3 regions of the Brochothrix sp. genome follow, and region 1 is predicted to be linked to each of the others. Evidence: riboswitches for the same ligand, from Rfam matches in the RefSeq annotation. Region 1 holds a riboswitch; each other region holds the start of a gene.
What was found. A riboswitch is a leader RNA that binds a small molecule or an ion and turns the genes downstream of it on or off. The one in region 1 is predicted to bind S-adenosylmethionine.

Region 1 (3,283 bases):
ATTCTTACAAAAAAAGAATCAAATATTAGCACATTTAAAAAACTTTGTTATAATGAACAGTGGTAGAAATTATTTATGTGTGTGATCACACGAATGATGATCATGTGCTTTTTTCGTACGGAGTGAAAATTCATCTGGCACCATGTCAACTCCGCCAGGATGAAAAGGATGGCACTTAAGTATTCGTTTTATGGCAAGATAACTACCCTTAAAGGCACCGAATTTTTCAATGGATTCTAATCCATAAGTTGAACAAGTCGGATAAAAACGACAGCTAGGTGGGAACAAGGGTGATATTAACTTGCGATAACACTTAATAAGGAACAATAATATCTGTTTCAAAACAATCAACCTTTCAATTAATTCATCTAGCTCCATTGTATACTAAAATACGGTGTAAGACGCTAGATATGATTGCTGATTGAAGAAAAAGGGGAATGAACTATGATAGAATATACTGATTTAACAGGTGGAAAAGTACAAATGACTTTCGAAAAAAACCAATTAGGCACTGATGTGAAAGATATTTTAGTGATACCTTACATTAAAACAGGTCATTGGCTTATGACTGAAAATATCGTTCGTGGAATTGAGTTTCCCGGAGGAAAAATAGATCCTGATGAAACTGTCGAGCAAGCTGTTGTCCGTGAATTATGGGAAGAGACAGGTGTGCATCTGAAAAGTGAAGATAAATGGACCTTTTTAGCTGATTACGAGTTTCAAGATAAAAAACGTGGTCGAGTGATTAAACGCGCTTTTTTAATAGAGATGGCAACATACGAAGAAGCACCACTGCCTGAAGACTATGAAACGAGCGGTGTGCACTTATTAACAGAAGCAGAATACCTTCAATTGGAGACCTCTTCATTGAGTTTTTATATGAAAGATGCCGGAATGGAATTACTTTGGAATAAAGCGAAGGAAATCATCAAACATTAGTCTAATTTCATTGACAAGACAAGGTTTGTTTGAGATAATCAAAATATATCATGATGAAACAATTATGAATCTTATCAAGAGTGGTTGAGGGACTGGCCCTATGAAACCCAGCAGCCTACACTAAGGTGTAAGGTGCTAACCTGTGGCAAGATACAAAGGTATCTTGAGCGATAAGAGAAAAAAGGTATAGCTATAAGTATGCTATTATGACCTTTTCTCTTTTTAGTGAGAAAAGGTTTTTTAATGCAGTTTATTGCCACTTTTTTACGATTGCATAAGAGGTTATAGCGTTTCTAAATCGATGCATGATAAAAAATGGAGGATTTAACATGACAAAAAACCGTCGTCTTTTCACATCAGAATCTGTAAGTGAAGGACATCCAGACAAAATGGCAGATCAAATTTCAGATGCAATTTTGGATGCGATTTTAGAGAAAGACCCAATGGCACGTGTTGCCTGCGAAACAACAGTAACAACAGGAATCGTTTTAGTCGCAGGTGAAATTTCAACGAGCACTTACGTTGATATTCCTGCAGTCGTTCGTCAAACAATCCGTGAGATTGGTTACACAAGAGCGAAGTACGGCTTTGATGCGTCAACGTGTTCTGTATTGACAGCAATCGATGAACAATCGAGTGATATTGCACAAGGTGTAGATGTTGCTTTAGAGAGTCGTGATGGCGAAATTGTTGAAGAAGATATTGATGCAATTGGAGCAGGCGATCAAGGTTTGATGTTTGGGTTTGCAACTAACGAAACAGAAGAATTGATGCCGTTGCCGATTTCATTAGCACATGCATTGGCACGCCGCGTTGCAAAATTGCGTAAAGAAAACATTGTTGATTATTTACGACCAGACTCAAAAACACAAGTAACGGTTGAATATAACGAAGATGGTACACCTGCACGTGTAGATACCATTGTTATTTCAACTCAACATCATCCTGATGTAGAGCAATCAACCATCCATGAAGATATGCGTAAACTCGTTATTGACGAAGTGATTCCTGCAGAATTACTTGACGATGAAACAAAATATTTCATCAACCCGACTGGTCGATTCGTTATCGGTGGACCACAAGGTGATTGTGGTTTAACAGGACGTAAAATTATTGTCGACACTTACGGTGGTTATGCTCGTCACGGTGGTGGTGCTTTTTCTGGGAAAGATGCTACAAAAGTTGACCGTTCAGGTGCTTATGCTGCACGTTACGTTGCTAAAAACATCGTAGCAGCTGGTTTGGCTGATAAGGTAGAAGTACAAATTGCCTATGCAATTGGTGTCGCAAAACCTGTATCAATTTCAGTTAATGCTTTCGGAACAAGTTCATACTCTGAAGATGAGTTAATCGATGCCGTGAATGCAACATTTGATTTACGACCAGCAGGTATTATTAAAATGCTTGATCTTCGTCGTCCAATCTACCGCCAAACGGCAGCTTACGGACACTTTGGTCGTTTAGATCTTGATTTACCATGGGAGAAAACAGATCGTATTACAGCGTTGAAAGATGCACTGAAATAAAATTTAAAATCTCTGTCACGCACATGATTTAGTGTTGTTGTGGTCAGAGATTTTTGATGTTTAAAGCGAAAGGAAGCTGATGTTAAATGTTTGAGCAACAGCAGTTGTCAGGTTATTGGCAGACCGTTTTAGAGCAAGAAATGACGAAAGATTATTTTAAACAACTCACCCGTTTTTTAGAAAAAGAATATGCTTCAAAAACAATTTATCCACCAAAAGAAGAGGTTTTTAACGCCTTAGCACTAACCAACTATGAAGACGTGCGTGTGGTCATTTTAGGACAAGACCCTTATCATGGACCGGGTCAGGCAGAAGGGCTGAGTTTTTCAGTGAAAAGTGGAATGCCATTACCACCATCTTTACGAAACATTTATAAAGAACTAGCAGATGATTTGAAGGTTACAACACCAACAAATGGAAGTTTGCAATCGTGGGCAAAACAAGGTGTATTGTTATTAAATGCGGTACTTACTGTACAAGCCCACCAAGCTCATTCTCATAAAAAGCAAGGGTGGGAAACATTTACAGATTGTTTAATTGATGAACTTAATCAGCGTGAAAAGCCAATTGTTTTTATTCTATGGGGTAAACCGGCACAAACAAAAAGTCAAAGAATCGATCAGTCGCGTCATTTTATTATAGAAGCGCCTCATCCCAGTCCTTTATCATCGTATCGTGGCTTTTTTGGAAGCAAACCCTTTTCAAAATCTAATGAGATTTTAATTTCGATGGGTGATAATGAAATAGATTGGTCGAATACAAGGAAATTCTAGTGTTTAACAAACATTGTATGATATTATAAGGATAGTTGTTTCAGG
Region 2 (3,283 bases), on a different contig from region 1:
TAGTTGTCCAAATAGTAAAAATCATCTATTATTAAGATATAAAGAGAATTCAAAAAGAGTGAGGGATAGTAAATGATTAAATTTTATCAATACCCGAAATGTACCACGTGTAAAAAGGCTTCAAAATGGCTGACAGATAACGAGGTGCCCTTCGAATCGGTGAATATCGTTGAAAATACACCCACAGCATCTGAATTAAAAGAGGTTTACAAAAAAAGTAAGCTACCGATTAAACGCTTTTTTAACACAAGTGGACAAAAATACCGTGAACTGGGTTTGAAAGATAAAGTTGATCAAATGACAGATGATGATATTTTTGCACTTTTAGCAACAGATGGCATGTTGATTAAACGTCCATTAGCCTTTGATGATGAAAAAATAACACTTGGATTCAAAGAAGATAATTATGAGAATTATTGGAACTAAAAATAAATAGATAAAGGGAGTTTTTTATTATGACAGATTATCAATCATTCAAGTACACTGAAGAACACGAATGGGTAAAAAAAGACGGTGCTAATTATTTTGTGGGAATTTCATTACATGCACAAGATGAGTTAGGTGATATTGTTTTTGTTGAAGTACCAGAAGTTGATGATGTCTTAGCAAAAGGCGATTCATTTGGTAGTGTTGAATCCGTTAAAACAGTCTCTGAACTCTATGCTCCTATTGGTGGGAAAGTTGTTTCTGTCAATGAAAAATTAGAAGATGAACCAGAAACAGTTAACCAAGATCCTTATAACGAAGGTTGGATTGTTGAATTTACAGATGTAGATGAAGCAGAATATAATGCGTTGTTAAGTTATGAAGAGTACGAAGCATTTATCAAAGAATAGTTAGTCATTAAAAACGCATGATGAGGTTCATCATTGCGTTTTTTTATATTAAGGGAGTTAATAATTATGAAAGAATGGTCTACGACTGAATTTAAAGCGGCGATACTTTCAAAAAGTGCGTTTGCGGTGCTGTTTTATACACCAATGTGCGGTGGGTGCCAGTTGGTTGAACGGTATTTACATTTTGCTGAAGCGGCAATGCCAGAAGTGCAAATTGTAAAAATGAATGTCAATTATTTACCAGAAGTGATAGCTAAATATGAGATAAAAAGTGTGCCGAGTATCTATGTTTTTAGTGACGATATGGCGGGTGAAAGGTTATCTGCCATTGATAATGTTACTCGTATTTACGAAGGATTAGAAAAACTTCGAAATTAAAGCAAAAAAGGAATTGACTTGTGCTATTATTCCGCCTATAATAACTATTAACAAGTATAACTTTATATGATATTTCTTATCAAGAGTGGTGGAGGGACTTGCCCGACGAAACCCAGCAACCCCATGAGAGTGGACGGTGCTAAATCAAGCTAAGTAAGTGATTACTTAGAAAGATGAGAAGCGGGCTATTCCTTTGTAGACGTTTCACATCTTTCTGAATTTCAGAAAGATGTTTTTTTATGCTTAAAGAAGGTTAAAGAGAGGTTGAAGTGAATGATTAAATTAGATAATGTCAGTAAAACATTCGAAACACGAAATGGTGCAGTCAATGCAGTTAAAGACGTTAATTTAGAAATTAATGAAGGTGAAATCTTCGGAATCATTGGTTATTCTGGTGCGGGTAAAAGTACTCTTATTAGAATGTTTAATGGATTGGAAGCACCGACACAAGGTGCTATTCATATCAATGATGTCATGATTTCTGATGTCAAAGGTGCAGCATTACGTGCAGCTCGACAAAAAATTGGAATGATCTTCCAACATTTTAACTTATTATGGTCACGAACAGTAGCTGAAAACATTGCTTTTCCACTAGAAATTGCTGGTGTCAAGAAAGCTGAACGTGAACGACGTGTCGCAGAACTCATTCACCTTGTAGGCTTGGATGGACGTGATAAATCATATCCTTCTCAACTGAGTGGGGGACAGAAACAACGTGTTGGTATTGCAAGAGCTTTAGCAAATGATCCTGATGTGTTACTTTGCGATGAAGCTACAAGTGCTTTAGATCCACAAACAACAAGCGAAGTTTTAAATTTACTGACAGATATTAATAAGCGCCTGGGACTTACAATCATCTTGATTACTCATGAGATGCCTGTTATCCGTAAAATTTGTAATCGTGTAGCAGTTATGGAAGGCGGAGAAGTAGTTGAATTAGGGGATGTATTATCTGTGTTTCAAACACCACAACAAGAAATTACTCGTCGTTTTGTTTCACAAGCAACAGATGATACAGCGACTGAAGAGGTGGAACAACTCCTTATTGAGACTTACCCAACAGGGTTGTTAGCACGTCTCGTGTTTAATGCTTCACAGGCAACTCAACCGATTATTACCGATTTATCTAAAAAATTCAACCTTGATATTAGTATATTACATGGGTCAATCACACAAACACAAAATGGTTCATATGGGTTCTTATTTATCCAAATCTTTGCAGAACAAGAACAGATAACACAAACAAAAGCGTACCTTGAAGAGATTGACGTTAGAATGGAAGTGATTCGTTCATGAAAGATTTATTAGTAAAATGGTTTCCTAATGTAATATGGCCTGAAGTTTGGACCGCGACGCAGGAAACGCTTATTATGACAGTGATTTCAATTGTATTTATTTTTGTTCTCGGTATTTTACTCGCGTTGTTGCTATTCCTAACACGTGATCAAGACAATTTAATCATTAAAAGTATCAATGGTATATCAGCAGCTTTCGTTAATATTTTCCGTTCGATTCCATTCATTATTTTAATTGTGCTTATCATGCCATTTACAAAAGTTTTGATAGGTTCTGTTATAGGAACCGCTGGTGCATTACCAGCTTTAATTATTTCAGCAGCACCATTTTACGCTCGTCTCGTTGAAATTGCCTTTGTAGAAATTGATAAAGGTGTAATAGAAGCAAGTCGTGCGATGGGTGCCAGTACATTTACGATCATTCGTAAAGTACTATTGCCAGAAGCGCTTCCTGCAATTATTTCAGGTTTGACAGTGACGACGATTTCATTAATTGGTTATACCGCAATGGCTGGTGTAGTTGGTGCAGGTGGATTAGGAAACATGGCTTACTTCACTGGTTTTCAACGTTCTCAAAATGATGTAACATTCGTCGCAACAGTCATTATTTTAATTTTAGTTTTCATCATCCAATTTATTGGCGATCGTGCCACTAACAAAATCGATAAACGATAACATATAAAAGGGAGAGTAACTTATGAAAAAAATTATTTTTGGACTATTAACAGCAGCAATCGTTTTAACTTTAGCAGCTTGTGGCAGCAATGATGCAAA
Region 3 (3,283 bases), on a different contig from region 1:
CATCCATTTGAGACGTTTTCTTTTACTTTATTTTAGCTTAAAGTTGCTGTAATACCTTTATCTTCAGAGAAATTAAGTTTAATCCCCATATTAGGATTTAAGTCAGTTTCTTTTTCTGCCCAGTAACGAATAGCTTGAACTAATGAGAAATGGTCAAGTGATTGAATAACACTGCCCGATTTATTAAGAACATCAGCACCAAAGCCTTGACGCTCATCATAAGTTAATGATACTTGCATTTCATACATATTAATTTGTTTTTCGTATGAGAAGAAGTCAATTACCGCGTTTGAAATGTTATCTTCATCTAAAACAATACCAGTTTCAGCTTCTGCAGTCGCAGCGCCACCACCCATAGCATTTTGATAATTAGTTTGAACGTCTTGATCACGATCCATTTGGCGACTATCTGAGTATCCACCAGCTGTTGCTTGCGCTTTTTTATTTTGACGTATACGTGAAATAATCATAAATACTAAACGAATAATAATAATAATCGCTAATACATTAATAATCATTCCCAAGATATTTCCGAAACCCCCCATATTTGCTAGCATACCACCAAAGAGCATTCCTGCTAAACCTCCGAGCATCATCCCACCTAGGAATCCACCAAAACGACTTTTAGCTTGTGCTTTATTCGCTGTAACAGCTTTATTTGTAGCGGCACGATTTGTATTTGTTCGGTTTGTGTTACTCTTCACACGATTGCTATTAGTGTTATATGAACGATTGCTCGAACGGTATCCACCACCACGCATTTTTGCACTTACAGTTGTAACGGATGTTGTTTTATATTGGTCAGGTGTGACAAAGTTAATAGCTTGTGTCCCTACCGGTGACATCATAATAACAACGGCCATCATAATACTTATTAATTTCTTCAAAATCTTCCCCCTCTATTTCTTTGTGTCTGACTTTATTTTACCATCTTTTTATACCTGACTCAAAAGATATGTATCCGTTATCATCAAAAACACAGTTAGTAACTTTTTTTAAATTGTTATTGACTGAATATTCGAAAGAGATTGACTTATTATCTTTTTATAGCTATACTCATATTTATCAAAGTTTAATAAACTAAATAAATTTCTTATCCAGAGTGGTGGAGGGACTGGCCCTATGAAACCCGGCAACCTGTCAATTTAATTTGATGAGGTGCTAAATCCAACACAATCTTCATAGATTGTGATAGATGAGAGAAGTATGTCCACTGCCAACTTCTCTTTTAGAGAAGTTTTTTTTATTATCTTTTTTCAAAACATATCCTAGGGGGAAATCATTATGCATAACATCAAAAAATCAGTAGGCTTTATCTTTATTTTAGTAGCAGTTTTCACTCTAACTGCTTGTGGTAACAGTAGCAAAGCACTTGATGATAAAACAATTACAGTCGGTGTAACGGGTGGACCCCATGAGCAAATCATGCAAGAAGTTGCTAAAGTTGCTAAAAAAGATGGCGTAACGGTGAAACTTAAAGTATTTAGTGATTACAACACACCCAATACGGCTTTAGATCAAGGGGAATTAGATGCAAATAGTTTCCAAACTTTACCCTTTTTAAAAAACCAAGTTAAATCAAAAGATTTTAAAATAACGGAAGCTTTCAGCACAGTAGCATTTCCACTTGGTATCTACTCAGATAAACTTAAAGATTTAAAAGATCTCAAAAAAGGTGATAAAATCGCTGTTCCTAATGATCCTGCAAATGAATTGCGTGCGTTACAACTTTTTGAAAAAGCTGGCATCATTAAACTTGATAAAAACGCTGGCGAAAATACAACTAAAAAAGATGTTGTTGAAAATAAACTTGATTTGCAAATTGTTGAACTTGACGCTGCACAAATTCCAGCTCAATTAGGTGAAGTAGCTGTTGCTGCTATTAATACAAACTTTGCAATGGGTGCTGGGCTTAACATTAAAGATAATGCTATTTACCACGAGCCATTAGTTAAAAACCCATATCCTAACTACTTTGTTGTTCGTACCGAAAATAAAGATGATGCTATTGTCGCAAAACTTAAAAAGTATTATCAATCTGATGATGTGAAAGAATTTATCGCAAAACAATTTAAAGGTTCGGTTGTTCCAACTTGGTAAATGACTGTATTACTGGAGGCATAAGGTATGATTGAATTAAAAAATATTACAAAAAATTATAAAGTTGGCAAAAAAACAATCAACGCATTAGATGACGTTTCTTTAAGTGTTCATAAAGGTGAAATTTATGGCGTGATTGGTTATAGTGGCGCTGGTAAAAGTACTCTCATACGTTGTATCAATCTATTAGAAACACCGACTGAGGGTGAAGTTTTTGTTGACGGTATCAAACTAAATGATTTAAATAAAAATGACTTACAACAAACACGTCAAAAAATCGGAATGATTTTTCAAGGTTACAATTTACTTACAACTGCAACTGTATATGATAATGTGGCTATTCCATTGAAACTCGCAGGGTTATCAAAAGATCTTATCCAACAGCGCGTTAAGAAATACTTAGAGATCGTTGGTTTAAGTGATCGAGCGTCAGCTTTTCCTGCACAATTATCTGGTGGGCAAAAACAACGTGTAGCGATTGCACGTGCCCTTTCACATGAACCAGAAATTTTATTAAGCGACGAAGCAACAAGTGCACTTGATCCCACCACAACAGAGTCTATCCTTGATTTATTGTTAGAAATAAACCAGGAGCTAGGCCTAACCATCTTTTTAATCACGCATGAATTAAGTGTTATTCAGCGCTTGTGTGATCGTGTTGCGGTGATGCAAGATGGACAAATTGTAGAACAAGGGCCTGTCGTTGATGTGTTTACACAGCCGCGTTCAACTATTACCAAAACATTCGTTCAAGATTCGGCAAAATACAAATTGCCTGCTAAATTTTTGCAAACTTTACCAGAAGAAGGCGTTCTTATCCATTGTACTTTTGTTGGTATTTCATCAACTAAACCAGCATTAGCACATGTAGCAACTACTTTTGGAGTGGTACCTAATATCATTGCTGGTGGAATTGATCAATTTAAAAATGAATCCGTTGGCAATCTTCTGGTTCATTTAGAGGGCGAACCAGACAAAGTAACTGCAGCAATTAATTATCTGAGTGGTCAAGGAATTATTGTGAAGAAAGAAGGTGAAATCAATGGCTAATTTTTTTAATGAATGGGGTCCCACTTTACTCGATGGTTTAGCTGCGACGATTCAGATGACCGTGATTTCACTACTGATTTCAATTATTCTCGGCGTCCCTTTAGCTATTCTACTTGTACTAACACGTAAAGGT

Region 2: it holds a riboswitch for S-adenosylmethionine, as region 1 does, so the genes downstream of both, IKV95_RS09790 (methionine ABC transporter ATP-binding protein) here and metK (methionine adenosyltransferase) in region 1, are expected to answer to the same signal.
Region 3: it holds a riboswitch for S-adenosylmethionine, as region 1 does, so the genes downstream of both, IKV95_RS08440 (MetQ/NlpA family ABC transporter substrate-binding protein) here and metK (methionine adenosyltransferase) in region 1, are expected to answer to the same signal.

Annotation. Positions count from the first base shown of each region.
Region 1 covers NZ_JAFYUW010000003.1:16,668-19,950, forward strand. The annotation lists gene yidD (membrane protein insertion efficiency factor YidD) at 70-342, opposite strand; gene IKV95_RS00140 (NUDIX domain-containing protein) at 445-939, shown strand; SAM riboswitch class I at 1,008-1,116, shown strand; gene metK (methionine adenosyltransferase) at 1,269-2,465, shown strand; gene IKV95_RS00150 (uracil-DNA glycosylase) at 2,552-3,238, shown strand.
Region 2 covers NZ_JAFYUW010000148.1:10,671-13,953, reverse strand. The annotation lists gene IKV95_RS09805 (arsenate reductase family protein) at 73-426, shown strand; gene gcvH (glycine cleavage system protein GcvH) at 456-836, shown strand; gene IKV95_RS09795 (thioredoxin family protein) at 903-1,214, shown strand; SAM riboswitch class I at 1,288-1,394, shown strand; gene IKV95_RS09790 (methionine ABC transporter ATP-binding protein) at 1,488-2,510, shown strand; gene IKV95_RS09785 (methionine ABC transporter permease) at 2,507-3,184, shown strand; gene IKV95_RS09780 (MetQ/NlpA family ABC transporter substrate-binding protein) at 3,207-3,283, shown strand, end outside.
Region 3 covers NZ_JAFYUW010000123.1:2,717-5,999, reverse strand. The annotation lists gene IKV95_RS08445 (DUF2653 family protein) at 33-887, opposite strand; SAM riboswitch class I at 1,091-1,202, shown strand; gene IKV95_RS08440 (MetQ/NlpA family ABC transporter substrate-binding protein) at 1,285-2,100, shown strand; gene IKV95_RS08435 (methionine ABC transporter ATP-binding protein) at 2,128-3,150, shown strand; gene IKV95_RS08430 (methionine ABC transporter permease) at 3,143-3,283, shown strand, end outside.